DNA from 2 places in the Shewanella dokdonensis genome. Region 2 is predicted to be linked to the other one. Evidence: predicted binding sites of a transcription regulator. Region 2 holds the regulator's gene; the other holds the start of a gene.
The links. The regulator MetJ, encoded in region 2, represses methionine synthesis genes. The targets are predictions, from matches to a motif close to TAGACGTCTAGACGTCTA.
Positions count from the first base shown of each region.

Region 1: the regulator MetJ is predicted to act here: its motif matches at 3,134-3,151, upstream of metA (homoserine O-acetyltransferase MetA).

Region 1 covers NZ_CP074572.1:3,403,204-3,419,104, reverse strand. The annotation lists gene KHX94_RS16470 (CoA-acylating methylmalonate-semialdehyde dehydrogenase) at 1-606, opposite strand, end outside; partial or broken gene KHX94_RS16465 (thiolase family protein) at 635-1,821, opposite strand; gene metA (homoserine O-acetyltransferase MetA) at 2,030-2,998, opposite strand; gene KHX94_RS16455 (SDR family NAD(P)-dependent oxidoreductase) at 3,221-3,979, shown strand; gene ompW (outer membrane protein OmpW) at 4,042-4,683, opposite strand; gene cydX (cytochrome bd-I oxidase subunit CydX) at 5,325-5,435, opposite strand; gene cydB (cytochrome d ubiquinol oxidase subunit II) at 5,448-6,608, opposite strand; gene KHX94_RS16435 (cytochrome ubiquinol oxidase subunit I) at 6,625-8,199, opposite strand; gene purL (phosphoribosylformylglycinamidine synthase) at 9,387-13,268, opposite strand; gene mltF (membrane-bound lytic murein transglycosylase MltF) at 13,561-15,009, shown strand; gene tadA (tRNA adenosine(34) deaminase TadA) at 15,230-15,703, opposite strand; partial or broken gene guaA (glutamine-hydrolyzing GMP synthase) at 15,785-15,901, opposite strand, start outside.
Region 2 covers NZ_CP074572.1:2,389,117-2,405,017, forward strand. The annotation lists gene KHX94_RS11450 (4Fe-4S dicluster domain-containing protein) at 1-120, shown strand, start outside; gene nrfD (NrfD/PsrC family molybdoenzyme membrane anchor subunit) at 117-1,055, shown strand; gene KHX94_RS11460 (conjugal transfer protein TraF) at 1,180-2,379, shown strand; partial or broken gene KHX94_RS11465 (sulfite exporter TauE/SafE family protein) at 2,402-3,138, opposite strand; gene metJ (met regulon transcriptional regulator MetJ) at 3,207-3,521, opposite strand; partial or broken gene metB (cystathionine gamma-synthase) at 3,737-4,896, shown strand; partial or broken gene KHX94_RS11480 (bifunctional aspartate kinase/homoserine dehydrogenase II) at 4,915-7,307, shown strand; gene KHX94_RS11485 (hypothetical protein) at 7,434-7,808, opposite strand; gene KHX94_RS11490 (hypothetical protein) at 7,904-8,197, opposite strand; gene KHX94_RS11495 (hypothetical protein) at 8,234-8,497, opposite strand; gene KHX94_RS11500 (hypothetical protein) at 8,582-9,067, opposite strand; gene KHX94_RS21130 (topoisomerase DNA-binding C4 zinc finger domain-containing protein) at 9,487-9,633, opposite strand; partial or broken gene KHX94_RS11515 (DUF2726 domain-containing protein) at 9,796-10,235, opposite strand; gene metF (methylenetetrahydrofolate reductase) at 10,546-11,442, shown strand; gene KHX94_RS11525 (methyl-accepting chemotaxis protein) at 11,504-13,414, opposite strand; gene KHX94_RS11530 (MarR family transcriptional regulator) at 13,625-14,089, shown strand; gene KHX94_RS11535 (HlyD family secretion protein) at 14,115-15,173, shown strand; gene KHX94_RS11540 (DUF2955 domain-containing protein) at 15,182-15,901, shown strand, end outside.

The DNA of each region.
Region 1 (15,901 bases), 1.0 Mb from region 2:
CAGCTGCAATATGCCTTTGGGGGCGCCAGCTTGGGCAAACAGTTCGGCGAGGCGCTGCGCGGTCATCGGATCCTGTTCCGACGGTTTCAGAATGAAGGTATTACCGCAGGCAATGGCTAACGGAAACATCCACAGCGGGATCATCGCCGGGAAATTGAATGGTGTAATCCCCGTACAAACACCTAATGGCTGGATCATGCTGTAGGTATCGATACCGTTCGCTACGTTCTCGACCGTTTCGCCCATCAATAACGAAGGAATATTACAAGCGTGTTCCACCACTTCAATGCCACGCCACACATCGCCGCGAGCATCAGCAAAGGTTTTGCCGGTTTCTTTAGCAAGAATGGTTGCCAGTTCATCATGGTGTTGTTTAAGCAGGTGCTGATAACGCAACATCAGCCGTGCCCGTTCTGGCACCGCCACCTTACGCCACGACTTAAATGCTTGCGCCGCGCTGCTAACCGCCAGTTCAATCTCGGCTGGCGTAGCACACTTAACCTGCGCAATTGGCTGATTATCCGCAGGATTGGTCACACTGATACTACGAGCACCGTCACCGGCAGTGAATTCGCCAGCGATGAAATGTTTTATAAGCGTTGTCATAAACATGAGTCCTGTTGAAAGCGCCGGGTTATATCTCAACAGCAATAGCCGTTGCTTCACCGCCGCCGATACACAAAGTGGCAATTCCGCGTTTAAGACTGCGTTGCTTCAGTGCATGAATAAGGGTCACCAGAATGCGGGCGCCTGAGCAACCAATGGGATGACCCAGCGCACAAGCGCCGCCATTCACGTTCACTTTCGCGAGATCCAGTTCCAACTGATCGATAGCCAGCATGGTCACCATGGCAAAAGCCTCGTTGATTTCGAACAGATCCACATCGGCAATCGACCAATGGAGTTGTTGCAGCAGTTTATTCATCGCACCGATAGGTGCCGTGGTAAATTGAGCCGGTGCCTGAGCATGACTAGCATGCCCCTTGATGACGGCTAAGACAGGTAAATCCAGCGATTGCGCCAAGGAGCGACGCATCAGCATCAACGCGGCGGCGCCATCTGAAATCGAACTGGAATTGGCCGCGGTAATGGTGCCATCCTGCGCAAAAGCAGGTTTTAAGGTGGGAATTTTTCTGGCTTCGCCTTACCCGGCTGTTCGTCTGTATCAATCTGATAATCACCCCGCCGATCATTGACTGTAACGGTAACAACTTCTGCGGTAAACGCACCACTAGCGATAGCCACATTGGCCCGCTCAAGTGATGTCATGGCCCAAGCATCCATATCCGCACGACTAAGCCCAAATTCATCCGCTGTTTTTTGTGCAAAACTGCCCATAGAGCCACCGGTATAGGCGTCTTCTAGGCCGTCAATAAACATATGGTCCACCAGTCGCCCATGTCCCATGCGCTGCCCAGTGCGTGCTTTATCCAGCAGATAAGGCGCCCGGCTCATGCTTTCCATTCCCCCGGCAATAACGACCTCAGCCGTTTCAGCCCGGAGCATATCGTGCGCCAGCATGACGGCTTTCATGCCTGAACCACAGACTTTATTAACAGTGGTGGCCCCTACTGATACCGGCAAACCGCTCCCCAAAGCGGCCTGACGCGCAGGTGCCTGACCAGTACCCGCTGGCAACACACAACCCAGTAATACCTCACTCACTCGCGCGGCTGGCAACTGTGTACTGTGTAATAGCTCCCTGATCACAGTAGCCGCTAACTGTGGGGCGGCCACCGATGCCAGACTCCCCAAAAATCCGCCCATCGGTGTCCGCCTTGCGGCGACGATCACTACATCATCAGTGATTGTTACGCCCATCTTCGCCCCCTTGATTGTTATGGTCTTCTCCCCAAAAGAAGCCTTTATCGTTAAGCGACGCCATAAGAATTACGTTTACGCGAACGTAAAGCAACTAGTCATTGGTCTAATATTAGGTCACGCTGAAAAATTTGCGAACAACGGCAAGCGGAGACAGGAGATTAAAGCTGATGGGCAAACTGCTAGGATAGAATACTAACAAGCCACCTTAACGGTGGCCTGTTAGTACTTTTGTATTCGCTTGTTCCCAAGGGGTTTTGGCACTGAGATCGCTAAGATCATAGGGGGTGAGCTGATATACGTAATAATTGAGCCAATTACTGATCAGCAGATTGCCATGACCAAACCAACGAGCTACCGGCTCAGCATTAGGGTCATCGTTACGAAAGTAATTCTTCGGAATTTGTGGTGCGATACCGGCGGCAAGATCTCTGAAATACTCGTCACGCAAAGTCCCCTTTCGATATTCAGGATGCCCAGTGACAAATAGATTTCGATGGTCTTTACTGATCACCAGATAAGCACCAGCCTCTGTTGATTCTGCCAATACTTGCAACTGCGGATGTGCCTTTAGCTCGGCAACGTTCATTTGTGCATAGCGAGAATGAGGGGCGTAAAATACGTCATCAAAGCCACGCAGCAAAGGGATATGAGCCTTCACGCGCGTATGTTCAAACACTCCAGAGCATTTGTTATTAAGGATCTCACGCTTTAACCCATAAAGATGAAACAAACCCGCATGAGCGGCCCAGCACAAAAACAGTACCGACGTCACATGTGTCTGCGACCAGTCGATCACCTCTTTAATGTGATCCCAGTAAGTCACCTCTTCAAAATCCAGCTTACCTAAAGGTGCACCAGTAATGATCAGACCGTCAAAGTTACGCTCCCGCACTTCATCAAAATCCCGATAAAAGGTATTCAGATGATCCAACGGCGTATGCTTGGATTCTTTGTCGTGGATCCGCAATAAATCGATATCCACCTGTAATGGTGTATTACTCAAAAGACGCAACAACTGCGTTTCTGTTTCAATCTTGTTAGGCATCAGATTGAGGATCAGCACTTTCATCGGCCGAATATCCTGCATCGCTGCCCGGCTTTCAGACATCACAAAGATGTTTTCAGATTCAAGCACATCGGCCGCAGGTAAATTATCGGGAATTCTTACGGGCATCATCCGCCTCTTTATATTTGGTGGAGAACAGGGTTCTCCGGTTATCGCAGAGCATCTGTGTCGCCATGAGCGGTTAGTAGCCGCAGCAGACTTTAATACCACAGAGAGATAACCGTGATCATACATAAAGACTTCTGGATGTCTATACTTCCATGACTAATTCTTGAGAAGGGACGACTATCCACCTATTATAAGACCCAATTTCAGCTGTAGAGTGCCATTATGTCCAAGACCTCCGCCATTATTGTTGGTGCCAGTTCAATGCTAAGCAAGGAGATTGCGAGGCAGTTATCCTCACAAGGAATCGAATTGGCATTGCTGGCGCATGATGCGGAGAGTCTCCGCGAATTTGCTGCCGAATTACCATCCGCTGCGAAAGTTTATGATCTGTGTATTGAAGATCCACAACAACTCATTCCGCAGTTAGAACGTGTCTGGCAAGAGATGAATGAGGTACGTCTGCTATTGGTTAATACCGGACTGAATTCTTATCATCCCGACTTACCTTGGGCGCTGGAGCAGGAAATCATCGATGTGGATGTTCGTGGCTTTGCCGCCATTTGTAACACGGCTTTCCGTTTATTTCGCGAGCAAGGGCTCGGTCAAATTGCGGCAATAAACTCTATCGCCGGACTGCGCGGCGGGCCAAGCGTGGCATTTCACGCCGCTAAAGCCTTTGCGCAAAATTACTTGGAAGGGCTGTCAATGCATGCGCAGCGACTGAAGTTACCCATTACTATCACAGATATTCAGTTGGGATTGCTGGATAAAGCGGCGCTACAACACAGCCGTATATGGTTGTCCCCGGTAGATGAAGTTGCCCGCCAGGTAGTGAGTGCCCTGATGAAAGGGAAGCGCCGGGTCTATGTCACTAAGCGCTGGCGTCTAGTTGCTTGGCTTACCCTGCTACTGCCCGAATATATCTACAACACCCGTCACTGGAAAAAGAAAAACGCGAAAGAGCCCGCAGCCATTGAGTAACAAACCTATCAAACATAAAAAAGGCGCTAAATGCGCCTTTTTTAGTCGCCCCCAACAGGCTATTAGAATACGTAACCAACACTGATCATATAAACCCATGGGTCAATGTCAGTATCGATTTTGTAGTTAGTATCATCCATGGTGAATTTTACATCAGTATTGATCTTGGCATACCAAACAGAAGCATTAACCAGCCAATCTTTGTTGATCTGATAATCCAGACCCACTTGAGCGGCAAGTCCCCAAGAATTACTCATACTAAGATTATCCAATCCTAAATCTTTGGCACCTTGGTTGAAGTCATTATCAAAGAACATAGTGTAATTCACACCAGCACCGACATAAGGACGCAACTTAGACTGAGCATTACCAAAATAATACTGAGCAACCAGCGTTGGAGGTAATTGCTTGGTATCCGCAATAGTGCCAACACCGTTTAACTTAACATCGTGGCTAAATGGGGTGGCAGCAAGTAGTTCAATACCAACATTATCAGTCAGCATATAAGCAAAATTCAGCCCCAACTGAGTGTCATTGTCTACATTGAACTCCCCAAAGCCCAATACATCGTCACTTGATTCGTTTGGAGCTACCACCACGGCACCGGCGCGAACAATAATGTCCCCAGCCTGATGCGCCATTGCCGGTGCAGCAGCAGAAAACAGTGCAGCAACTATCAATCCTGACAGGATATTCTTTTTCATTTACTCACTCCATAGCGACTTGATACCGCATCAATTTTCGTGATTTTTATAACAACCGCACCTACCCTGCCACCTCATAACGCACGTAACATTGATTTAAATCAAACTTTCAAGAATGTCCATCAAACTCACGACACGATTGAACAATTGATCACATAATCAATAAGATACATATTTTTTGCAGGTTTTAAACTGTGCGATAGTTAGCATTTAGAACGGCAATGGTGATGAGATTTTACCCTGCATGAAATTGTGCTAAATCATCTAAATCTGATGATTACCCGCCTACGGCAAATGTAGAAAATTAGATTATTATGCTGAATAATTTAAATTATTTAGAATATTATAAAAATACAGTAATCACAAAGTATCAAGCATGACCTCACGCATCACGTTGCAGAATTACCAAGCAGTACCCACGCGTCTGGCAAAAAACGTGCTGAGAAATACCCCCAGAAATGCATTAAGGGCAGATGCAGTACTTGCCTAGCTTACCCGCCGGTACGCACACACATGGGGGCCCGCTAATTACCCTGGTCGATACAGGTCTGCCTCGGCTTGCAGCTCTAGGAAAGGAGGTAAATAAAAAGCCCCCAAAGCATATACTTCAGGGGCCTTTATGTTTCAGTTACTAGCTACACTTATTCTACGTCGTCTCTATCCATGTTCTCTGTATTTTCCAACCAGAGTGCATTGATAATACCGAAGGAACAAGCCAGCAATAAACCTAATACCCAAGTGAAATACCACATACTTGCTGCTCCTTAGTAAAGTGAAGTACTGTTGGATTCAATATGCTGGCGACCGATACGTCCATACATTTTGTAGTATGTGTACAGAGTGTATCCCAGTACCGTTGGCACAAAGATGATCGCAACCCAAGTCATCACAGTCAGAGTCAGGTGACTAGCAGTAGCATCCCACATTGTCAGGCTCACACTCGGATCCAGTGAAGAAGGCATCACAAATGGGAACATAGACACACCACAAGTCAGGATCACACCCGCAATAGTCAATGAACTAAACAGGAACGCGAACCCTGAACGCCCCATACGACTGGTAACAACTACCAGCAGCGGCGACACCAGGCCCAGAACAGGGAATATCACAGTTAATGGGTACTTGCTGTAGTTTGCCAACCAAGCACCAGCCTCAACCGCAACCTGTTTATTGGTAGGGTCAGAAGCCGCGTGGGTATCCAGTGCAGACTTGATGACATAGCCATCAATACCATAAGCCAACCATACACCGGCAATGGCAAACAGCACCAGAATAGCCAATGACAGGATCTGCGCTGCGCCAGCCACACGGTTACGCAGTTCACCTTCAGTCTTCATCTGTAACCAGCAAGCGCCCTGATTCATGAACATGGCAGCACTGATTAATCCCGCCAGCAAACCATAAGGATTTAACAGATACAGCAGGTTGAGGATCCAGTTACTGTCACTTGTTCCATAGTAAGGACGCAGGTATTCGTCGAAGTGGAAAGGCACACCTTGCAGTAAGTTACCGAAAGCCACACCGATGACCAGTGGCGGAATAAAACCACCGATAAACAAGCACCAATCCCAGGTTTTACGCCACTTTGGATCCTCAATCTTGGAACGATAGTCAAACCCTACCGGACGCAGCCACAACGCCGCCAACACCAAAATCATCGCCACGTAGAATCCTGAGAAGGAAACCGCATATACGGTTGGCCAGGAAGCAAACAGTGCCCCACCGGCAGTGATAAGCCATACCTGGTTACCATCCCAGTGTGGAGCCACGGTATTGATCATCACACGGCGATCAGTGTCGTCTTTGCCAACAAATGGCAATAAGGCACCAACCCCCATGTCAAAACCGTCTGTTACCGCGAAACCAATCAGCAGAACACCTACCAGTGCCCACCAGATAAATCTCAATATTTCGTAATCAAACATGGTCTAATCCCTCTGCTCAGGCTTCCAATTTTTCAAAATGATAACGGCCTGTCTTCAGACTGCTGGGGCCACGACGTGCAAACTTAATCATCAAGAACAGCTCGATAACCAACAGCACGGAGTAGATCAAGGTAGCAGTAATAATACTGAACCACAGATCACCAACACTCAGAGTTGACGCAGACATATAAGTTGGCAGAACTTCAGAGATAGTCCAAGGTTGACGGCCATATTCGGCCACAAACCAACCACATTCGATAGCAATCCACGGCAATGGCAAACTGTAGAAGGCGGCTTTAAGTACCCAAGGCTTTTCTTCTATCTGATGACGAGTGCTCTGCCAGAATGCTGCGGCGAATACCAGCAACATGATAACACCGAGAGCAACCATCAGACGGAAGCTGTAGAACAGTGGTGCCACATTAGGAATAGAATCCTTAGCAGCCTGCTTCACCATTTCGTCGGTAGCATCGACCACTTTATCTGTGTATGGCTTCAATAGCAGCCCATAGCCCAGATCCACTTTCTTCTCTTCAAAAGCGGCCTTGTCAGCGGCGTCAACGACTATGCTAGGATCTTTCTTAGCCGTACGCAGTTTTTCCAACAGTGCATAAGCTTGCATACCATTACGGATGCGGGCTTCATGTTCTTTCACCAAGTCGTGAATACCAGTGACCTGTTCGTCAAAAGAACGGGTAGCAATGATGCCCATTGCATAAGGGATCTTGATAGCGAAGTCGGTTTCCATCTCATTCTGATTTGGGTAACCAAATGCAGTGAATGATGCAGGTGCTGGTTCGGTATGCCATTCAGCTTCTACGGCGGCTAATTTAACACGCTGTACTTCGCCCATACGGTAGCCAGATTCATCACCCAGCACGATTACCGATAGAATTGATGCCATACCGAAGCTGGCAGCAATAGCGAATGAACGTCGAGCAAATGGCAGATCACGTTTTTTCAGGATGTAGTAAGCACTGATCGCCAGCACAAACATAGAACCCGCAACGTAGCCAGAAGCCACAGTGTGAACAAATTTCACCTGAGCGACCGGGTTAAACAACACCTCGGCGAAGCTGGTCATCTCCATACGCATGGTTTCATAGTTGAACACTGAACCCACCGGATTCTGCATCCAACCGTTTGCCACTAAGATCCACAAGGCTGACAGGTTTGTTCCCAATGCCGTCAACCAAGTTGCAGCAAGGTGCTGGCGCTTAGACATGCGATCCCAGCCGAAGAAGAACATCCCCACAAAAGTGGACTCAAGGAAAAATGCCATCAAACCTTCAATGGCCAGCGGCGCACCAAAAATATCCCCTACATAATGGGAATAATATGACCAGTTGGTTCCGAACTGGAACTCCATCGTCAAACCGGTAGCCACCCCCAGCGCAAAGTTGATACCGAACAATTTACCCCAGAACTTGGTCATGTCCTTATAAACCTGCTTATTAGTCATCACATAAAGTGATTCCATAATAGCCAGCAGGAAGGTCATACCCAGAGTGAGGGGAACAAACAAGAAGTGATACATGGCTGTCAGCGCAAACTGGAAGCGCGATAGCTCAACAACCTCTCCAACTATCATTTGTGACTCCTTACATGGTATTCCATCTGCCCGTTTCAATCCCCATTAAAACGACCCGATGGTGAGTAGGATAGCGTTAGTAAATTTGTAAATTTCTATCCGATGCTGTTCCATCAGATAAACCATCCAAATGATTCTCGAACGGCATTTCAGCAGCGCTAACCTCACAAATATGGTTTTTGCCGCCTAATCGTGACGCGAATCACACTTCATTAGAATTTTGTGTATTACTTCAAAACCCACCTTCTCCGAGATACTTATAAAACATTAAATATCAGTGAGTTGGTTAAATGCATTCGTCAAAATTCGCCACTATTTTATACCACCTGATTTTGACTCAAATCAATCAAACCCTTGGCTTTAAGCGGTTTTTGAGGCGAGCGGCACACTCAGCATAAAAGCTTATTGACAACTATAGTTACACGTGATAGGAGTTAGGCAAATTTAACTATTTCCCGCTGTTTTTACGAACTCCATAGAAATAACCAAAAAAATCACCATAAATAAAATTTTTATTTTTTAAGCTTAATATTTTTATAAGATTAAAATTTAACCAATACCTAATACTTAATCATAATCAATTGAAATATAATGTTTAATTATTTAAACAACAATTTAAATTAGATTTATTTTATAAATATTGATAAATATAACTAATCATTGATTTAAATTTTTAAGATTTTTATTCTGCTAACATTAACAACACAAGTGCACCGTTATGCCGCAATCGACAGCAGCAATAGCGGCCACATATAGCCAACAGCAGCGATAAAGCCCTATCAAGAATGCCATTTTTTCGTCAATTATTGGCAACAACCTACCTATATGTACTTCATATCCTTTTGTTTTATTTGGTAAAAATAATTAACAGTAGCCATAACGTTAATGACTAGCACTATCAATAAAATTATTATGAAGTTCTTATGCGGTGAAAGGTGTCATGGAAGTCATAAAGGAGTGGCATAATCGCCAAAGTATTGTTTGCACGGCAAAATGGACTTTGCAGTAAGCTAGTCTGCCGCTTTGTCTTAAGACTTAGTTTTACTCACTTCAGTGGTAACGAAAATACGGTTTACAGGATAACATATTGAATTTATGTATTTTTAAGTACTAGACAACGCATATGAAAAAGGCGGGTATTAAATTTACCCGCCTTTTTGGTATCAGAAAAATCTTATATAACTAGATTAGCCGACATTGACTCGGGCATTACGGAACATTCTCATCCAGGGACTATCTTCTCCCCAGTTATCCGGATGCCATGAGTTAGCCACGGTACGGAACACTCGTTCAGGATGCGGCATCATGATGGTTACCCGCCCATCATTAGATGCTATACCCGCTAACCCCGCTGGCGAACCATTCGGATTTTGCGGATAAAGCGTGGCAATTTCGCCATTGCCTGTCACATAGCGCAATGCCACTGTGCCAGTTTGCTCAGCCTGTTGCTGCGCAATGTTCGAAGCAAATTCAGCACGGCCTTCTCCATGGGAAACCGCAATGGGCATTCTGGAACCACTCATGCCATTAAAGAACAGCGACGGGCTCGGTTGGATTTCCACTAGGCTGAAACGCGCCTCAAACCGCTCTGAACGGTTGCGAACAAAACGCGGCCAATGTTCCGCCCCAGGAATAATATCCTTGAGATTAGACAGCATCTGACAGCCGTTACATACGCCGAGCGCAAAACTATCTTCACGGGCAAAGAACTGACTGAATTCATCTCTGGCACGGGCGTTGAACAGAATTGACTTAGCCCAGCCCTCACCCGCTCCCAACACGTCACCATAAGAGAAACCACCGCAGGCCACCAGCCCTTGGAACTGTTGCAGTTTGATGCGTCCAGAAAGTACATCTGACATATGCACATCGATACTAGCAAAGCCCGCACGATCAAAAGCTGCCGCCATTTCTGTCTGAGAGTTAACCCCTTGCTCGCGTACAATGGCAATTTTGGGCGCCACACCTTTGAGAATATAAGGTGCGGCTATATCTTCCTGAGGATCGAAGCCCAGCTTCACAGTAAGCCCTGGATCGGTTGCATCTTGTTTCAAGGCAAACTCTTCGCTAGCACATTCAGGGTTATCACGCAGCGCCTGCATGCGGTATGTGGTTTCAGACCAAAGCTTGCGTAGTTCTGTGCGACTCGCACTAAAGACGGCGCGAGAGCCGTCAGAAAAACGCAGCACATCCTCTTGATTAATCACCGCAATTGGCAAACAGTTAACCCCTGCCGACTGATACGCTTGGGTGATGTTGGCCACATCGGCGGCAGCGACTTGGATAACAGCCCCCAGTTCTTCATTAAACAAGCGAGCAATATCGCTGCCGGGCAAGGCACTTAAATCCACATCCAGACCAGTATGACCAGCAAAAGCCATTTCACTGAGCGTAACAAACAAACCACCATCACTGCGGTCGTGATAGGCCAGCAACTTACGTTCAGCCACCAGTGTTTGCGTAACGTTAAAGAAGCCTTTAAGCACTGCCGCATTATCAACGTCAGGAGCTTGGTCGCCCAACTCGCCATATACCTGTGCTAGACAAGAACCGCCCAAACGCTGCCGACAGTTAGCAACATCCACCAGCAATAATGCAGAGTCACCTTTATCACTACGTAGCTCAGGCGTTACGGTATGACGAATATCACGCACCGCCGCAAAGGCCGAAATAATCAGTGACAAGGGTGCAGTAACGGCTTTCTTGCCGGCACTATCTTCCCAAGCGGTTTTCATTGACATGGAGTCTTTACCGACAGGAATGGTCAATTGCAGTTCTGGGCACAATTCTTCACCCACAGCTTTGACTGCCGCATACAAACCGGCATCTTCACCAGGGTGCCCAGCCGCGGCCATCCAGTTAGCAGAGAGCTTAATGCGCTGTAAATCGCCGATATCCGCACCGGCAATATTAAGCAGTGACTCAGCCACCGCCATGCGCGCTGAAGCAGCAAAATCCAGTAATGCCAGCGGCGTACGTTCCCCCATCGACATCGCTTCACCCGCGTAAGTGTCATAGGAGGCAGCCGTCACCGCGCAATCGGCCACAGGCACCTGCCAAGGGCCGACCATTTGATCACGATTGACCAAACCCGTTACCGTACGGTCGCCGATGGTGATCAGGAAGGTTTTGTCGGCCACGGTGGGCAAACTCAGCACGCGTTTTACCGCTTCAGCGACTTGGATCTGGCTCTTATCCAGCGGCTTACCACTTGCTTGAAGACTGGAAACATCCCGGCTCATTTTCGGCGGTTTACCTAAAAGCACTTCCAGCGGCAGATCAATCGGTTTGTTGTCAAAATGGGTGTCATGCAGACTCAAGTGTTCTTCGGCGGTAGCTTCGCCGACTACGGCAAATGGGGCGCGTTCCCGTTCACAGATTGCGGTAAAAGTCTCAAGCTTCTCGGCGGCAACGGATAACACATAACGTTCTTGTGATTCGTTACACCAGATCTCCAACGGACTCATGCCGGGTTCATCAGACGGCACATTGCGCAGCTCAAACTTACCGCCCCGCCCGGCATCACTGACCAACTCTGGGAAGGCATTCGACAAACCACCCGCGCCCACGTCGTGAATAAACTGGATCGGGTTGTCTTTACCCAGTTGCCAGCAACGGTCGATCACTTCCTGACAGCGGCGTTCCATTTCTGGGTTATCACGCTGCACTGAGGCAAAATCCAAGTCTTCACTGGATTGGCCGGAAGCCATAGAAGATGCAGCACCGCCACCCAAACCGATGTTCATCGCCGGGCCGCCCAACACAATCAGCTTAGCACCGAGCGAAATTTCGCCCTTTTGCACATGTTCTTCGCGGATATTACCCAGACCGCCGGCTAGCATGATCGGCTTATGGTAACCACGCACTTCCACACCATTATGACTGTTGACCTGCTGTTCATAAGTACGGAAATACCCCAGCAGCGCCGGGCGGCCAAACTCGTTGTTGAATGCCGCACCGCCCAGAGGGCCATCGAGCATGATGTCAAAGGCACTGACAATACGTTCAGGTTTGCCATAATTCCCTTCCCACGGTTGCACAAATCCGGGGATCCGCAGATTTGACACACTGAAGCCAGTCAGCCCCGCTTTCGGTTTTGAACCGCGGCCAGTAGCGCCTTCATCACGTATTTCTCCGCCCGAGCCGGTAGCCGCGCCAGGGAAAGGACTGATGGCGGTTGGATGGTTATGCGTTTCCACCTTCATCAAAATATGTACGGGTTCGGTGTGATAACGATAAACCCCATCCGTGTCTGGAAAGAAACGCCCAGCCTCGCAGCCGGTCATTACCGCGGCGTTATCTTTATAAGCCGATAACACGTATTCGGGTGTTTTTTCAAAGGTGTTTTTAATCATCTTGAACAGTGACTTGGGCTGAACTTCATTATCAATCGTCCAGTCAGCGTTGAAGATTTTATGGCGGCAATGTTCTGAGTTCGCCTGGGCAAACATCATCAACTCAATATCGTTGGGGTTACGCCCCAGTTTGATGAAATTTTCCACCAGATAATCGATTTCGTCATCTGCCAGCGCCAACCCTAACTGCCGGTTAGCACTTTCTAATGCCCGACGCCCTTCGGCCAGAATATTGATACTGACTAACGGATTTGGCTCCGCTTTCTGGAACAGGCAAGAAGCATCGGCAAAATGCTCTAACACCACTTCCATCATACGGTCGTGCAACAATGACTTCAGTTGTTGCAATTGCGCGGCATTTAGCGCCGGCGTCTGCACATAGTACGCCAGCCCTCGTTCCAACCGTTTAATCTGAGCCAGACCACAGTTATGTGCAATATCAGTTGCTTTAGAAGACCAAGGAGAAATGGTGCCAGGACGAGGAGTAACAAACAGCAACAAGCCCTGCGGTTCATGAGATTCTATGGCGGGGCCATAAGTGAGGAGCTTTTGCAACTGAGTTCGAGCAGTATCGGTCAAAGATTCGGTCACATCAGCCAAATGAATATATTCTGCGTAAATATCCTTGACCGACAGCCCTGCGGCACTGCAGGCTTGCAACAATTTTTGCACTCTGAAAGCAGAGAGTGCCGGGGCTCCGCGGATGATTTCCATCACGTCTTATCACCTTATTTAAATAGGATTACAGGGTCAGAAGTGGCGCTATTATAGGGAAATATCGGGGTTAAATCACCTCGCAGTTTGCGTAATTAACCGCCATCTATGGTATAAACTTATTCAATAAGAGGAACATAGCGTTCAGCTCACCAAACAACGCCACAGATTGTTTGGGATGCAAACGCAACTGTTGAGGCAACAGGCTGAAATGTAGGAGTAAATTGTCCGGCAGCGGGATACTGCCAAAGTTGATAACAACTACAGCCAAGATCTCAATTAGCGACAACTAATGAAAAAACTGACTGCTGTTTTCACTGCGCTTCTGTTGCTGGCCGGTTGCCAGAAACTGCCCATGACAGAAACGCCCCCACCAACACCTCCCGGTCAATTTGAGACCCTGCGGGTGGGCACGCTCTATGGCCCGCAAATTTATGTGGCTTCCGCTCGAGGTGACAGCGGGTTCGACTACGAATTGGCCTCCCGTTTTGCAGACTTTCTGAATAAACCGTTGGAAATGGTGCCTTATGGCAGTATCCACGAACTCTATCATGCGCTGGACGAAGGGCAGATAGATCTGATTGCCGCGGGTTTGGGTGACACCGACATTCGCCGCAACCATTTTCGTCTCAGCCCGCCACTCTATCATGTCAACCAATTGCTGGTGTACCGCGAAGGCAACGCGATCCCCACTGACTTGAGCAGCCTTTCAGAGCCGCTGGAAGTGGTTGCCGATTCTTCCTTTATTGAAACACTGGAAGATCTCAAACCTGAATACCCATCGCTGCAATGGCAGGAAGTGAACGACAAAGACAATGAAGAACTGCTGTCGATGATTGCCAGTGGCGAATTGCAATACACCATTACCGATTCTACCAGTTTGGAGATTAACCGCCGTTTTATGCCGGAGTTACGTGCCAGTTTGGTACTCAAACAACAACAACCCGTTGTTTGGCTACTGCCTCGCAATAACAGCGATCCATTAATGAGTGAATTATTGCGTTTCTGGCATCAGGAAAAACGTGATGGCACCCTCGATCATCTGGTAGAAAAATACTTCGGCCACGTGAAACGCTTTGACTATGTGGATACCCGCGCGTTTATCCGGGCTGTGAAACTGCGGCTACCACAATTTGAGTCTTGGTTTAAAAGCTACGCTGGCGAATTGGACTGGCGAAAACTGGCGGCCACCAGCTATCAGGAGTCCCACTGGAACCCGCGCGCGCGCTCACCAACCGGTGTTCGCGGCATGATGATGTTGACCATTCCCACCGCCCAGCAACTCGGGGTAGACGATCGCCTCGATCCGCAACAGAGCATTCGTGGCGGCGCTGAATACCTAGCGAGTATTTTGCAGACGCTGCCCGCTTCCATCCCCGACGAAGAACGGATGTGGTTTGCTTTGGCATCGTATAATGTCGGCTTTGGACACGTAGAAGATGCCCGCGTACTGGCAGAAAAACTCGGGAAGAATCCCAGCGCCTGGAAAGATGTCAAACAGGTACTGCCACTATTGCAAAAACGTAAGTATTATCAAGAAACTAAATACGGTTATGCCCGAGGCAGTGAAGCTGTGCAGTATGTGGATAATATCCGCCGTTACTACGACACGCTAGTATGGCTGGATAATCAACATGATCAGCAAACATTAGCAGACAATAACAGCAGCGATGTGCCAGATGCAGCAACTGAGGCAAACGATATTTCAGGAGCTGAAGCAGAAGCGGTGCAACCACGTTAAGCACAACGGATGTCACTGGCGCTTATCACAATAACCTGTTAACGTGAGGACGAATTTACTATCAGGATCGCCAATGAAAGCAGGTTCAATCAATCGTAACGCCGCCCACAGAAGGCGTCTTATCAAGAAAGTCCACCGTAAACGCATTTTTGCCAGAGAAAGATTATTTTCCGGCTTTTATTACATTAATCATCACCACCATCACCACAACTGCCCTGTTTTAGCTGTTTCCTTTCCTGGCGACGGCGTCGAAAAAACTGCTGAGTAGTTCACCACATTCAGTTGCTAACACCCCACCAGTCACTTGCACTTGATGATTGAACTGGGGTTGTTGCAACAGATCCAGCACCGAGCCCGCCGCGCCGGTTTTAGGATCTGCCGCGCCGAAAACTAACCGTCCTACCCGACTGTGTACCATAGCCCCCGCGCACATGGCGCAAGGTTCCAAAGTAACGTACAAGGTGGTATCCAATAAGCGGTAGTTCTGCAAGACTTGCCCGCCTTGGCGTAAACAAAAAATTTCCGCATGGCCACAAGGATCATGACTGCCAATAGGTTGATTACGACCTCGGGCAATCAGTTGGTTATCTCTGACCAATACTGCCCCCACAGGCACTTCTCCGGCAGCTTCTGCTTCCCGCGCCAGAACCAGCGCTTGCTGCATCCAATAGTTGTCATCCAGTTGTTCTGTCATAGCGACTCATTCGTTGGCGTTCCACAAAACAAAGAGCGCCGCAGCGCCCTTTGAAATCTTTCCCGATAAAACTATCGGTTATTATTCCCACTCAATAGTAGCGGGTGGTTTGCCGGAGATATCGTAAACCACGCGGGAAATACCGTCGATTTCATTGATGATACGATTAGACACCCGTCCCAAGAAATCGTATGGCAA
Region 2 (15,901 bases):
CCTCATAGTGAAGTGAGCCAACTGCTGAACAGCGCGCCAACTTACCGCGAAAAAGTCCATCTTGGTACGCAACCAAGGGTTTACCGTATTCCTGCCCGCAAAGGAGGGATTGAAGCATGAACAATATCTGGGGTGATATGTCACAGTACAATCCTGTGACCTGGCATTGGGTGATTGCCGTATACCTGTTTCTGGCCGGGCTTTCTGCAGGCAGTTTACTGATCGCCATTGTGATGCGCTGGGTCAAGGGTGACCGTGAGGAGAGTCCCATCCTCAAGGCCGCCGCACTCATTGCACCCGTGGCTATCTGTCTGGGGATGCTATGTCTGGTCTTTGACCTGACCCGGCCGTTCCATTTCTGGTTGATTCTTATCCACTATAACTTCACTTCGGTGATGTCTATCGGGGTGCTGGCGCTACTGGTCTTTATTCCATTGAGCTTCCTCTATGCGTTGGTGGTATTCCGTGGGCAACTGGCAGCTATCGGTTTAGGTTTCCTTCAGGGGCTGGCCGATGTACTGAATGGTCTCAGAAAACCAATTGAAACCTTGTTGTTTGCGCTGGCGGTGATCGTGGGTGCTTACACTGGTTTCTTGATCTCAGCGATGAATATCTATCCGATGCTCAATACTGCAATTTTGCCAGCGCTGTTCTTGGTGTCAGGGATTTCTGCTGGTGCGGCCGCCAATGCTGTCGTTGCATTGCTGTTGTTCAAAACCCCGGCGCATGATCATGAGCTTGGTCGCCTGCATGGGATTGAACTGCCCGTTGTTGGCATTGAGATTCTGTTCCTGTTTATGCTGTTTTGTGGCCTGTACTTCAAGGGTGGCGCCGCAGCGCTGGCGTTGGCATCGCTGACAACTGGCACTTGGGCGGCAGTATTCTGGACGCTAGTAGTAGCGGTTGGTTTTGGGGTTCCGCTGTTATCATTGCTGTTACCGGCACCGCAACGTCATGGCAAAGGCGTGATGTTGTTAGGGGCGCTGTGTAGCCTAACCGGGGTGCTGGCACTAAGACACTTCATCCTGTATGCCGGTCAAAGTTACCTTGGCTAAATCATTTATGTGATGAAAATCAAAGCCCTCGCTTCAGTGAGGGCTTTTTTATGTCGCTTTTTCTGAAGAGTCATTGGGTAACAACTATCTTTAATTGAACAAACAGCGGCTGGGGAGAGACGGGATGAAACTGAAGACACTGGCGTTACTATGCGCCACGACATTGAGTTGTGGGCCATTATGGGCCGGACAAGATGTGTATGAAGCCAGAACCGATGCTATGGGTGGTGCTGGTGTGGCGGCAGGCGACAGAATGGTAGCGGGCTTTATCAACCCGGCATTACTGAGCCTAACGGAGCGCCAAAGCGATGACGTCAGTCTGCTGTTGCCAACCTTAGGCGCAGACGGTGCTGATAAAGACAAAATGGTCGACAAGTTTGATGATGTGCAAGATAACTATGATGCTTTGGAACTGGCGATAGATAACCGCGATGTTGAGGGAATGATCCATTATCGCGATCAGCTCTTGGGAAACCTACAGTCATTAGTCGGCAATAGCGCTTACGCCAGTGCTGGTTTGGGGCTTGCCGTGGTCCTGCCCTCTAGTAAGCGCTTGTCGGTTGCTATCATCGCCAAGAGTTATCTCGATGGCTTTGCGTTGGCCGATATCAGTGAGTCCGATCTGTCGTTACTGAGTACATTGGATCCGTTAAATCCGCCGTCGCTGGATGACTTGTCGTCTCAAGGGCGCGTGATTGCCGGGGCGGTTTCTGATGTTGGGGTGGCGTTGAGCAGTGGCTTCACTGTGGCAGATATGCCGCTCACCGTTGGGATTACTCCTAAATTGCAGCGGCTGGATACGTTCAATTATGCGGTGTCTGCCAACAATTTTGATGTCAATGATTTCGACAGTGACGATTATCGTAACGATGACACAGGTTTTAACCTGGATGTTGGGGTCGCGTTGCAACCCATGCCGGGGCTGACTTTGGGACTCAGCGGTCGTAATCTAGTGAAGCAAGATCTGCAAACCATGGTTTCGGAAGGTCGGCAACTCACTTACCAGATCAAACCCATGGTAACCGCAGGTGTCGCTTATGAATGGCGGGCCGTGACCTTGACCAGCGATATCGACTTGACGGAAAACAACAAGTTTGCCGAGCTGGAAGGACCGAAATATTGGCGTGTTGGTGGTGAAGTCAAGGCTACTGACTGGTTGGCTGTGCGGCTCGGTTATCGGCAGGACCTCAACGATGTCACCACCGATATCTATTCAGTGGGAACGGGTATCGCTATCGGCAAGTTCTTTAGATTAGATCTGACCGGGATGTTTGGCAGCGATAACGCTATCGGCGGCGCGTTACAGACCTCGTATCACTTCTAAAACTGCTGCTCTATGGGCGTTGTTAGGATAGCAACGCCCACAGGGATTTGAGTGCCAGCAGTAACGCGCTGGCGCCACACAGCGCTAATGTCAGCAAACGGGTGCGGCGTTTATCTACTCGGGGTAACAAGATGCCTGAGGCGATAAACCCGAGCACTACCGCTGGTAATAGCAACATTGATAGCAGCAGATCACGCCAACTGACCATACCGGAGAACGTCAGAACCAGCAGACTGATACAGGTACTGACCATAAAGAAGGCCGACAATGCCGCGCGAAATTTCCCAGCTTCACGCCCGGTGAGCAGTAACGCCATTGGTGGGCCGCCTATACCGGCGACCGTGCCGAAAACGCCTGAAAAAGCCCCGGCAATAAACAAGTTGCGGCGAGTGACCGCCACGCTGAATTTTTCAGGCTCATCACTACTGCCGCGCCAACAATGGCCGCAATAATCAAGCCAAGCACCGCGCGAGGTGCCAATAGCAAAGAGACCCCTAACAAGCTGCCGGGGATCCGGCCAGCCAGCGCGTACTGTAATCCGCCCAGTTCCAAATTGCCGCGTTCACGCAGTAGCGTCAGCAGAGCAATGGAAAAACTGAGCATAATCACCGGCACGGGCACCAGTTCTGGGTCAACAATATAAAGCAGCGGGGTAGAAACTACTGCCAGACCGAAGCCTAGCAAGCTTTGGGTGACGGCACCGATGACAATAATCAGCGATGCCAGCAATAAGGTAACAGGATCAATCAACGACCACATAACTGCGGGGGATTGCCGGAACGTCTGCGGCAGTTAACAAAGTGGATAAGCTTGGGGGCGCAATACATTTACTCCATTTCTTCCCATTCAATACCCATCTCTTCCATCATCTTTTTCGCTTCTGACGGGATGCTGTCTGGTTGATCCTTGGACAGATCGACATCATTGGGTAATGGCTGCCCTGTGTAAGCATGTAGAAATGCTTCACAAAGCAGTTCACTGTTAGTGGCATGGCGCAGGTTATTGACCTGGCGACGAGTGCGCTCATCCGTTAGCACTTTCAGTACTTTTAACGGAATAGACACAGTGATTTTTTTTACTTGTTCGTTTTTCTTCCCGTGTTCAGCGTAAGGGCTGATGTACTCGCCATTCCATTCAGTCATGTTGCACCTGCTATGTCGCTAATTCGCTGCCGATTTTAAACTCTTACACCCTACAGTCAAATACAGAGCCATAATACTGTATCACAAAAACGGAATTCTATACATTTGGACGTCTAAACGTCTTTATGCCTATTGACGCCAAAGGGTGACTTGGTAGAATTTAGCCATCCAGACATCTTTATGGTGTTTCTCGAAAAGAATTTAAGGAGTCGAAAATGACAGTACGGAAAATGGCCACTATCGCTGTCCGTCAGGGTATTGAGTCCGATAGCCAGCATGGTGCAGTGGTTCCGCCCATCTATCTTTCGACCAACTATGCTTTTGACGGCCATAAGCAGCCACGGCAGTTTGATTACAGCCGTTCCGGTAATCCCACCCGCAATATTCTCGGCAATGCCATTGGTGAGCTGGAACAAGGGTGCCCAGCGGTGATCACTGCCAGCGGCATGGCAGCCGTGACTTTGGTGGTCAGCCTGTTGGGGCCAGACGACCTGCTGGTGGTGCCTCACGACTGTTACGGTGGTTGTTATCGACTGTTTACCAATCTGGCGAAAAAGGCCAGTTCCAGTTGGCTGTGGTAGATCAAACCGACACCGAAGCATTGCAGCAGGCGCTTGCCCGTAAACCTAAAATGGTGTGGCTTGAAACTCCATCAAATCCTTTGCTGCGCGTCATTGATATAGCCGCCGTGGCCGCAACCTGTAAAAAAGTGGGCGCGCTGCTGGTGGCCGATAATACTTTCCTGTCACCCGCGCTGCAGCAGCCATTACAGTTGGGGGCCGATATTGTGGTGCACTCCACCACCAAATATATCAATGGTCATAGTGACGTCATCGGTGGTGCGGTAATCGCCAAAGATCCAGCGCTGGCTGAACAGCTGCACTGGTGGTCTAATACGCTAGGGCTAACCGGTGGTGCTTTTGACAGTTATCTGACGTTGCGCGGTTTACGGACACTGGCATTACGTATTCAGCAGCACCAGAGTAATGCCGCTAAAATCGTCGAACTGTTGCAACACAGTGCCCAGGTGCAGCAGGTGTATTATCCGGGATTACCAGAGCATCCTGGTCATGCAATTGCGGCCAAACAACAGCAGGGATTTGGTTCCATGGTCAGTTTTGAACTGATAGGTGGCGATGCTGAAGTCACCGCATTTCTCGGTGCTTTACACTATTTTTCTGTGGCAGAAAGCCTCGGCGGTGTGGAGAGCCTGGTCGCCGTGCCCGCCACCATGACTCACCGGGCGATGGAGCCCGCTGCTCGCGCCGAAGCGGGTATTAAAGATACACTTATTCGCTTGTCTGTTGGCATTGAAGATCCGCAGGATCTGTTGGACGACATTGCTGCGGGTTTAGCCGCAGTTGCCGCTTGTTGAGTTGGGGAGCATTGATTGATGGCACGTAGTCACTTACATAAATTTGGTGGTAGTAGTCTTGCCGATCCTGACTGTTACCGGCGGGTGGCCCACATCCTGCTGACCCACGGGCGGCCTGATGATCTGATAGTGGTTTCTGCCGCAGGCAAAACCACTAACTTCCTGTACAAACTGCTGGCACTGCGTGAGCAAGGCCAACTGTGGCAGGAAGAATTGCAGGTGCTGATGAGCTATCAGCAAAACCTGATTGAGCAGTTATTGAGTAACTCACAGGCAAGGCAGTTGCGGGAACGCTTAGCCAATGATCGCGCCACGCTGATGAGTCTGCTGGCGCTGGATATACGTAGCGACTATCAGTGCAACCAAGTGGTGGGTTTTGGTGAGCGTTGGTCAGCCCGGCTGATGGCGGCATTGTTACGCGAATCTGGCGTGGCCGCCAGCAACATTGATGCGCGCGGTCTGCTGGTTGCCGATGAAGCCGCCGTGCCGAAAATCCGTGTCGAAGAATCCCGCGCCAAGGTGCAGCAAATGCTGCAACAACACCCCGATGAACGGCTGGTGGTCACCGGTTTTATCTGCGCCAATCCGGCCGGAGAGATGTTACTGCTGGGGCGTAATGGTTCTGACTTCAGTGCCACCTTGATTGCCAGTCTGGCCGACATTGATCGGGTAACAATTTGGACTGACGTTGAAGGGGTGTTTAACGCCGATCCTAACAAAATTCAGGACGCCAGATTACTGCAAAGCATGTCGCTGGCAGAGGCTGATCGGTTGGCACGGCTAGGTTCCCCGGTATTGCATTCCCGCACCTTGCAACCGCTGTATAACACGCAAGTGAGTTTGGCGGTGCGTTCCAGTTATGCGCCGCAAACCGATTTTACGCTGGTGGCGCCGCACAACGATGTTGCCAGCGCACCGGTTGTGACTAGCCTCGATGAAGTGCTGACGGTTACGCTGCAACTGCAATCCTCATGGGAAACACTGGCCGAAGCGTTAGAACATGCCGGGTTGCAACCCTTAGCACATTGGTCGTTGGGTAAACAGAAACATGAATTGGCATACACACTGGAATCCCGTAAACAGCTGTTGGCCTTGTTACAGCAACTCACTGACACGCTAGGGATCAGCGATATTGAAAGCCATACCGGTTTTGGGTTGGTGGCGCTAGTGAGTGCCGCAGCAGCACAATATCGGCGCAGTTTTGCACGGTTGCTGAGCCGCGAAGCCCGGCCTTTGTATCAGGATGCTTTAAGTCTGGTGACCTTAGTGCCACTACAACAGGTGGCCTTGCTGACCCAGAAAGTCCATCGTCGCTGTGCGGGCCCGCGCAAACGTGTCGGCATCATTTTGCTGGGCGTTGGTAATATTGGTGAAGCCTGGGTGACATTGTTTGGCAAATCTGCCGCGCAACTCAACCGCCAGTTGGAAGCCGATGTGGCGCTAGTGGGATTGGCTAGCTCCAGCAAAGCTCTGTTTTGCAATGCGGGTATCGCAGTCACCGATTGGCAGGCACGCTTTGAGGCAGAAGCCACACCGTGGCAATACGAGCATCTGTTTGAACAAGCGGATGCGCTTTCATGTGATGAATTGATTGCACTCGACATCAGCGCCAGCGCTAGTTTGACCTTGCAGTACCCGGAGTTTTTGCTCACGGAATTCACATGGTCAGCGCTAACAAACTGGCCGGTTCTGGGCCATTGGCCTTCTATCGTGAACTGAAGCAGATGTTGGGAAATCGCCGTTTGTTCTGGCGCTACAATGCCAGTTGCGGCGCTGGCTTGCCGGTGCAGCATGCGCTCAATGATCTGCATAATAGCGGCGATCAGGTGCAGGCAGTGGGCGGGATCTTTTCCGGCACACTCTGCTGGTTGTTTGAAAACTACGATGGGGTGCGACCATTCTCGGAACTGGTGTTAGAAGCCAAAGCGCTGGGTATTACCGAACCAGACCCTCGCGATGATCTTTCTGGCCGCGATATGCAGCGCAAGCTGTTAATTTTGGCTCGGGAAATCGGCCTGGAACTGGAGCTGGAAGATATCCGCCTCAGTTCATTGGTGCCCGCACATCTGGCCGAGATTTCAACCGCGGATTTCCTGCAACGGCTACCTGAGCTGGATAGCGAACTGGCACAGCAGTATGCAGCGGCCAATGAGCAGGGCAAGGTGCTGCGTTATGTGGCGGCATTGGAACGCACCGAGCAGGGCGCCAACGCTGAAGTGGCACTGCAATGGGTGGAACCGAGCCATCCCTACGCTAACCTGACACCTGGCGATAACGTGTTTGTTATCCGCAGCGCGTTTTATCAGGGCAACCCGCTGATCATTCGCGGCCCCGGCGCTGGCCGTGAAGTCACCGCCGCGGCAGTGCAGTCAGATCTCGTACAGATCTGCCGCGATTTGTTAGAAGATTAATATGGCACCGATGTGCCAATTCTTCTATGCAAATAAGGCTCCTGAGGGAGCCTTATTATTTCGGGTCGTATGTGCGCGAACGTGTGAGCGCCGCAGGGGGACGTAGACCCCGAATGACGCGGCTTGTTATGTGTGAATTTCAAATCGAAGCTCCCTGCCGAATATTTTTATGCAACCGATATCGCCTTCAAGCACAAATCCTTCGTTTAAAACTATTAAAGAATCTATGTTTCCGTAGTCAACTGAACCACCAGCATCTGTGGATGTAATCACTGCATCTTTTGCCTTTAAACCAGATACTGCTTTTACATTTTCAAACCATAAGATCGCTTTACGATAGCAAGTATATTCATCGGGTTTTGGTTCAACGTTATACGCTGAATCTGGCCATATGCTCACTTCCAACTCAAAAGACAAACGATCACTTTCATGACTCCAATCCAAAATGAAAGAGTCATTTAGATCAATACCCTTAAAAGTTTCCAACTGACGCCAATCCATGTTCATTCACACATAACGCCTAAATTTAGCGCGGAAAGCCGCGCAGCTGGTTGACGTCGCAGCCAGCATTTTTTGCTGGCGTTAAATTTTGTTTGTTATGTTTTGGGTAATTGAACCCAACCAAGCAAAAGCAAAACAGCGTATGTTAGTACGCCACCACAAACAGCTATAAAAATTAATCCAGCAGGCTTTTGATACCAACTTAAAATATTCGGTTTATGATGTTCAAGCGCGGCAAGTGCAGAATTAACCCGTGGAATTAAAGTATTTGGAGGTGTAAATTGACTTTGGCAACTAAGTAGAAATGTTTTTAACCTATTATATTCGGCTAACGTCAAGTTTGGCTTAGTAGCATCAGAAATTGCTTGTTCAACATCTTTAATCCGCAATCTATCTCTCCTTAATTTACCCAAGCAATATACAAATTAAAAATACTTATTTTTTGTCACTCCGTTCTTCACGCTAAATGACATTGCGTAAGCCATCATAGAGGACTCTGCATCTTCATATGTTTTTGCATGTCGAGACGATGGGCTATAGCCGCCCCATAAATGACTAATATCCCAAGAGTAAGCACCCATATTAGCTATAGGCTCCAAATCACGCATGATCCGTGACTTTAAAGATTCCTCTATGCCATCGACATGAAAAATAAACTCTTTAACAATTTCTCTTGGGGAACTGACCATGGTATTTCTCCTGATTAAACATAACGCCCGCAGCACGGGAAAAATTGGAGCGCAGCGAAAATTTTGTCCAAGTGCCAGCGCTTGTTACATTGATGACTTGAGGTGATGCGCATTCTTTTTAACCTCTTCCGCCAGGCCTTTAACTTGTTTCATAGCACCAGTTGAAGATTCAACCTCGATGGAAGCTACGGACTCTAAATTACAAGTTCCGAAATCGAAATTGGTACTATCTAGCAAGAATTCAAAAAACTGGCTTTCGCTTAAGCATGGGTGGCCAAGATCACGATTCTCAAAAGGTGAATCCGCTCTCTGGCCTATAGAGTTAGTGATTCTAAATTTATGAACTTGCCCGTCTGTACAAGTAAAGACAAGGGAATACAGCGTTATTGGTCTTCGACCGGAATTCACGACTTTTATGTAAATACCATCGACCATATTGTCAAAGCTTTCCCTATATGAACCAGATACATCAAAACTTGTCCGATCACGAAACATGACGTAGAAGGCAATGCAAAGGCTTGCCACCGAAATGCAGATGCTTATGTAGGGCAATGCCTCTTTCATGCTCATGATAGTCGACTTACCCCTTCAACGTAACAGCTTATTAGTGCGCATGCGCGTTTACCTCGTTGGACCAGTGAAAACGCGCACAGTTAACTATCTGTATACAAAAAACTTATCAGCATTCTGTTAAATATACTATCTGGAAAAACGCGCACGCGCGTTTCCCAAACCTATTATCTAATCCGTGAAATTTATAGGTGACTGATTTTAAGCCTATTTATTTGGGCTGAAATGTGAAAACGCGCACGAAGGTAGGATAAAAATTGTTCAATATCGCCATCATTTGAATATGACTGTATGCCTGTCCAGCTTTTAGGCATTGCAAAGAATGGCAACATTTGAGTGAAATGAGTGAAAAGTTATAGGCGAGAATGTCTGCGTTTGACTACGTCACAGACAACGAGTTAACTCGCTTTGGGGCATTCTTAATCTAAGATGCAGCGGCATTTGGGAAATGAACTACATCCCCAAAATTCGTGTCCTGCATTGCTGCCTGATTTCACTGTTCTAAGTACCATTGGCTTGCCACATTTAGGGCATATTTTTTGTGTATGAACTTCTGCTTCATCCATAACATGTGATGTTAGTTGCGCAGTGTTGGTCTCATTTCCATCACTATAGGCTTCTGGCGCAATGATAACCTCGCTATTTGCGATACGGTCTGAAGTGCTTATTGCATCTTTAATCAGCTGCCTAAGATCGGCAATGACATAAGCTCTTGCGGCTTTAATCCTGAGTAAAGAAAATCCAGCTGATGCACATGCACTATTTACGAACTCATCACGTTGCTGAGCTTTTTGGTGTTATGACTCACATCATCAAGTTCAACGCCGAGTATTAGCGAGCAATCGTCTTTATTGCATAGAACAAAATCAAAGTGCTTTGACGACACTTTATTAAATGCCCGTTGCCAGTTTCTTCGATTCATTCCTGATATAGGCACCAGCACATCTGCAATCCGCACTTTAGCAAATACCAAAGCATCATTTCCTACTGCTTGAACTAATGCGCCAAAAAAAGAACGTTCAGCTTTTGTTAGTAAGTATTGCGTTGATTGATATGAGTATGCGGCTTGATGCGGTTTACTACCTAAAAGCTGTGGAGCGACGAGCAGAACGATAAAAACCAGCATAAATAGCAGTGCAATATCCATATTTAAATCTGTCCAATTCATGTTGTAAGCGGCTAATTGTAGATACTCTGTAGCATTACTAAAATTGGGTCAATAGTTCAGGACATAACCGTCACCATGGAAAGGTCTCAGCACAGAATGGGATATTTCATGTTAAAGACGGCAACATCCAATCGGAATGTGACCATTTCAGACAATACTTTAGTACTCAGGATGGATCATCATTACCCATTATGAGTCACTGCTTTCTGCAATGGTGGCGATCTTTAGGCTTGACTTCGACGTGAGTTTCTCTAGTATACGGCCATATAGACGTCCAAACGTCCAGATAGATAAATTGAGGAAGATTTCGATGGCTTTTCACCACGCCCAATATGCCAGCTCGCTGAATCAGAGCCTTGCCGAGCTTAACGGCGATATCAATGTTTCCTTTGAGTTTTTTCCGCCAGCCACTGAGGAAATGGAAACCTTGCTGTGGAACTCCATCCAGCGTCTGCAACCACTGCAACCTAAGTTTGTCTCGGTGACTTATGGCGCTAATTCCGGTGTCCGTGACCGCACCCATGGGGTGATTGAACGCATCCAGAAAGAAACCAACCTGGTCGCAGCGCCCCATCTGACACTGGTGGACGCCAGTGATGAAGAGTTGCTGCAACTGGCAAAAAACTATTGGAACAGTGGCATCCGTAACATAGTGGCGTTGCGGGGTGATTTGCCAGAAGGCAGCGCCAAGCCCACCCGTTTTGCGGCCGATTTGGTGCGTTTGCTGCGCAGCGTGGCCGACTTTGATATCTCGGTGGCGGCATATCCTGAAGTGCATCCTGATGCGGCCAACGCGCAGGCGGATTTGGTAAACCTTAAACGAAAAATTGATGCTGGTGCCAGCCGGGCTATCACCCAGTTTTTCTTCGACATTGAAGCTTATCTGCGCTTTCGCGACCGTTGTGTTGCGGCGGGCATTGATGTGGAAATCGTACCGGGGATCTTGCCGGTCACTAACTTCAAACAGCTCAAACGTTTTGCGGGCATGACCAACGTTAATCTGCCGGGGTGGTTACACCAGCAGTTTGACGGGCTGGATGAAGATCCTTCCACCCGTTCGCTGGTGGGTGCCAGTGTGGCTATCGATATGGTGAAGGTGCTTTCGCGTGAAGGTGTGAAAGATTTCCATTTCTATACCCTGAACCGGGCAGAGCTAACTTACGCTATCTGCCATATCCTCGGGGTTCGTCCGAAAGCGGCGCAATAAGCCTCGGCTGCTGCTGAAAAAGCCTGCAATTGCCAGGCTTTTTGGTTGCTGATGACACGGGTTACAGGCGGAACTGCCCCAGCAATTGCTGTAACCTGGCGGACAGTTTTGCCAGTTCACCGCTGGCTTCGGCAATCTGTGCGGCACTATCACTGCTGTGCGCCACTGCATCGTTGATATTACTGACGTTATGATTGATTTCTGCCGATACCGCTACCTGTTGATTGGCGGCGCTGGCGATCTGGATATTCATTTGAGTGATGGTTGAAACGGCGCTGCGGATCTGTTCCAGTGCGTCACCGGCTTTACCCGCCTGCTGTACACATTCATCGGTTGTCTGATTACTCTGCTGCATTACCGTTACCGCCGAACGGGCACCCTGTTGCAGATTCTCGATGATTTGTTGGATCTCTGCGGTGGATGCCTGAGTGCGGCTCGCCAGCGAACGAACTTCGTCGGCCACTACCGCAAAGCCTCGGCCTTGTTCACCGGCGCGCGCCGCTTCAATCGCCGCATTTAACGCCAGCAGATTCGTCTGTTCAGCAATGGTGCGGATCACCTCCAGCACGGTATCAATCGCTTGGCTGTCCTGCGCGAGTTGGTCGATGGTATTAACCGCGTTACCAATCTCCTGTGCCAGACTATCGATATGTGCCTCCACCTGCTGCACCACCTGTTTACCAGCATCACTGGCCTGATTGGCTTGTTCCGCTGCGGTTGCCGCATCGGTGGCGTTGTGTGCCACTTCCTGCACTGTTGCTGCCATTTCATTCATGGCAGTGGCCACTTGCTCAGTTTCTTGCTGCTGCTTATCGGTACTACGGCGGCTATCTCCGGTGATCCCCGACATTTCCTCAGCAGAGGTTGCCAGCGATTCGGTCACCTGCGCCACACTTTGCATGGTGCTGTGGATTTTGCTGGCGAAGCGGTTGAAGGCCTGTGCCAGCTCGGCAATTTCGTCCTTGCTGTGCACCTTGATGCGCAGGGTCAAATCACCTTCACCTTCCGCAATATTGTTCATGGCACGCGTGGCTTCGCCGATAGGGCCGGTGATGCTGCGGGCGATAAATACCGCAATGGTCGCACCAATCAACAAGGCCAGCAAACCAATCCCTGCTAATTTAAGGTTGATATGCCACAGCGCCTGTTCGGTATGGCTGCGATCCATAGCGATCGCCAGCACGCCAATGGCTTTACCGGAAAAGTCCTGAACTTGATGCAGATAAACCACATGACTGAGGTGATTAATGTCACTACGAAAATGTGCTGTTTGCCCTTGCATCACCTGCATGAGCAACTTGCTGTTGGTAAACTGCGGCAGTTCAAAGGTGCCAGCAAAGCGCTTGAAATCACTGCCATTAGGGATCAGCAAGGCAATTTCTGCTTGGTAATTTTGCTTGAATTCATCAAAGAATGGCTGCCCAAATGACATGCCAAACTCCACTGAACCGATATGTTTGCCGTTATAGCTGACGGGCGCCAATCCACGGATACCAAGTCCAGCAACGCCTTTTTCCAGCCCCATTATCGGTTGGCGAGTGTTATTGGTCTGCACGACGGTTTCACGGAAAGAAGACAGATCGTCACCAAACTTTTCGGGTTTATGTACCCTTAAAAATGAGGTGGCAGGTGGGGTGTGAAACTGGAACTGTTGCACTGCAAATTCCTGTTTCAGCGGCTTGAAAATCAGTTGGCTCCGGGCATTGAGTTGCTGCCGCTGCCCGCTGGCAAACTCCGCTTGCATCTCTGGGGTATTGGCGACCACAGTTGCCAGCGCTTCGGCTAGCTTGCCTGAACTCTGGATTTCGGCAGTGGCCGTCTGATACAGCTTTTGCAGTTCCCGCTGTTCCGACCGCGCGATTTGTGTTGTGAACTGGGATAACACCAGTGGCATGATGAACGTCATCACCACCAACAACATGACACATACCCCCAGAATGATGCGGGTGCCTACCTTTAGTCTGGAAAACACAGTCAACCCTCCGGACAGAAAACAACTCAATAAGCACCAAGTATAAACAGTCAGATTTTTCTCAAGTGTGTGAAACAACTGCTTTTTTAATGTTATTTGTGGGGAGATACGCAATATTCGCCGTAGATCACCTTTCTGGTTTTACGGCGGGCTATTTACTTAGCAAGCTAAATAAATATAATACTTAGCCTGCTAAATATTTAGGAACCCATGATGGATAAAATGCGCGATCATCTGCGCGAACTGTCATTGGCTGAACATCTGGGGCGTAGCCACAGATTATGGCGCATGGCAGCGGATGCGGAACTGGTACCTCTGGGATTAACCCATCCACGTTGGACAGCGCTGTGGAAGCTGCGGCGTATGGGCGATGGTGTTGCTCAGAAAGCGTTGGCAGATGAGTTGGAGATTGAACTGCCATCGTTAATGCGTACCTTGGCACAACTGGAGCAGCAACAGCTGATCCGCCGCCATTGCTGTGATCAGGATAAACGTGCCCGTATTGTTTGGTTAACCGATGCCGGACGGCAACTGCTGGAGCAGATGGAAACCCTGATTATACAGGTGCGTTTAGAGCTGCTGGAAGGTATCAGCGAAGCCGAATTAAGCCAGTTTGAACAGACATTGCAACGTATTAGCCACAATGCTCAACGCAAGTTAGCGGCTAAAAAATAACAGATTCAGGAGATTTACCCGTTCTATGACGCCAGACCAACAGTTTGCCCGCATGATCAAATTATCCATGTTCGGGTTTGCGATGACGTTTGCCTATTTCATGTTGGCGGATCTGAAAATTCCGCTGACACCGCAGGCGATGGCTACTCATTTAGTCACTAAAGTTGCACCACAGGTGGCTGGCAAGGTGGTGCAGGTGGCCGTGCATAACAACCAGCAGGTACAGCAGGGTGAGTTGTTGTTTGTGATTGATCCACAGCCTTATCAGCTGGCATTGCAGCAGGCCCAATTAGCGCTGGAACAAGCGCAGCAGGATAACGCCGAATTGGACGCCTCTATTGCGGCGGCGCAGGCTAGTGTTACTGCCAGTGATGCAGCGCTGGCACAAGCCCAGCGCGAGGCTAAGCGTTTGGCCGCCTTGTATGATGAACACAGTGTGTCGCGTCAGAGTCTGGAACAGGCGCAGACCACAGTACGTACTGAGATGGCGGCGTTGGCATCGGCACATGCACAACTGGCAAAGCTGCGAGTTTCGCGTGGCTTGCCGGGGGAGCAGAATCTGAAACTGCGCCAGGCACAGAATCAACTGGCGACAGCGCAATTGAATCTGGCCTATACCCGTGTGACCGCCGCTGAAGACGGGGTGGTCACCAACCTGCAATTACAGCAGGGCAGTGTGGTTAACGTGGCAACGCCTGTGCTGGCTTTGGTGTCGCAACACACCGATATTATTGCGGATTTTCGTGAGAAAACCCTTAAGGATATCGCTCCTGGCAGCGAAGCCTGGGTCGCATTTGATGGTGAACCTGGGCGTCTGTATGCCGCAACCGTCAGCAGTATTGATGCGGGCGTTAGCGCCGGCCAGTTTGCCGCCGATGGTTCGCTGGCAACGCCAACGGAATCTGACCGTTGGGTGCGTGACGCGCAACGGTTGCGACTGCACCTGGATTTGCGTCAGCACGAACAATTACAGTTGGCCGCCGGAGCGCGTGCGACCGTGCAGTTGCTGCCTGAACACGGGGTCTTGCGGTTTCTGGCGCACTTGCAGATCAAGTTCATTAGTTTGCTGCACTATATCTACTGAGGCCGCAGATGTTATTGCGTAATCAGCCGTTGACGGCAAATGATCTGCGACAGTGCCTGCGAGTGGCCTTTGGTGCCACTCTGGGTTTTGTTCTTTGTAAGTTGATGAACTGGAACTACGGCGTATTTTATGTAGTGACCCCCATGCTGTTATTGGGGCTGGTGCCGACCATGAATGGCCATGCCGCGCGGCAGTTACTGGCCGCCGGGGTTGTCAGTGGTATTGAAGTGGGGATTGTCGGTGGCCTGTTCGGTGGGCATCCAGGCTTGATGACACCGCTGGTGTTCCTGTTGTTTCTGTATCGTTTTGCCTGTATGTCGAAGGGCAGTCTGTTCCTGTTTGGCGCCAATGGCGTCATTAACCTCAGTATCATGCTGCATTTTGCCAGCTACCCGGTGACAGATCTGAACGATCTGATCTGTAGCAATCTGCTGGCTTGCGTGCTGTCCGTAATTATTGCCTATCTGATGACGGCATTATTTCCTGATGTGACAGCTCGCGCCGCCCACAGCGCTGAACCCAAGCAACCCCATAGGATGCGGCATGAAGCGCTGCTCGGTGCCAGCATGGCAACGATTTCATTTCTGGTGTTTCAGCTGTGCGATCTGAAAGACTCATTGTCTGCGCAGGCAACCACCTTGCTGCTGTTATTTCCCATGCACTGGAATGGTGCGCTGGGCTATGCCAAAAAACGCGCGATGGGCACCATTCTTGGGGTGATTTATGGG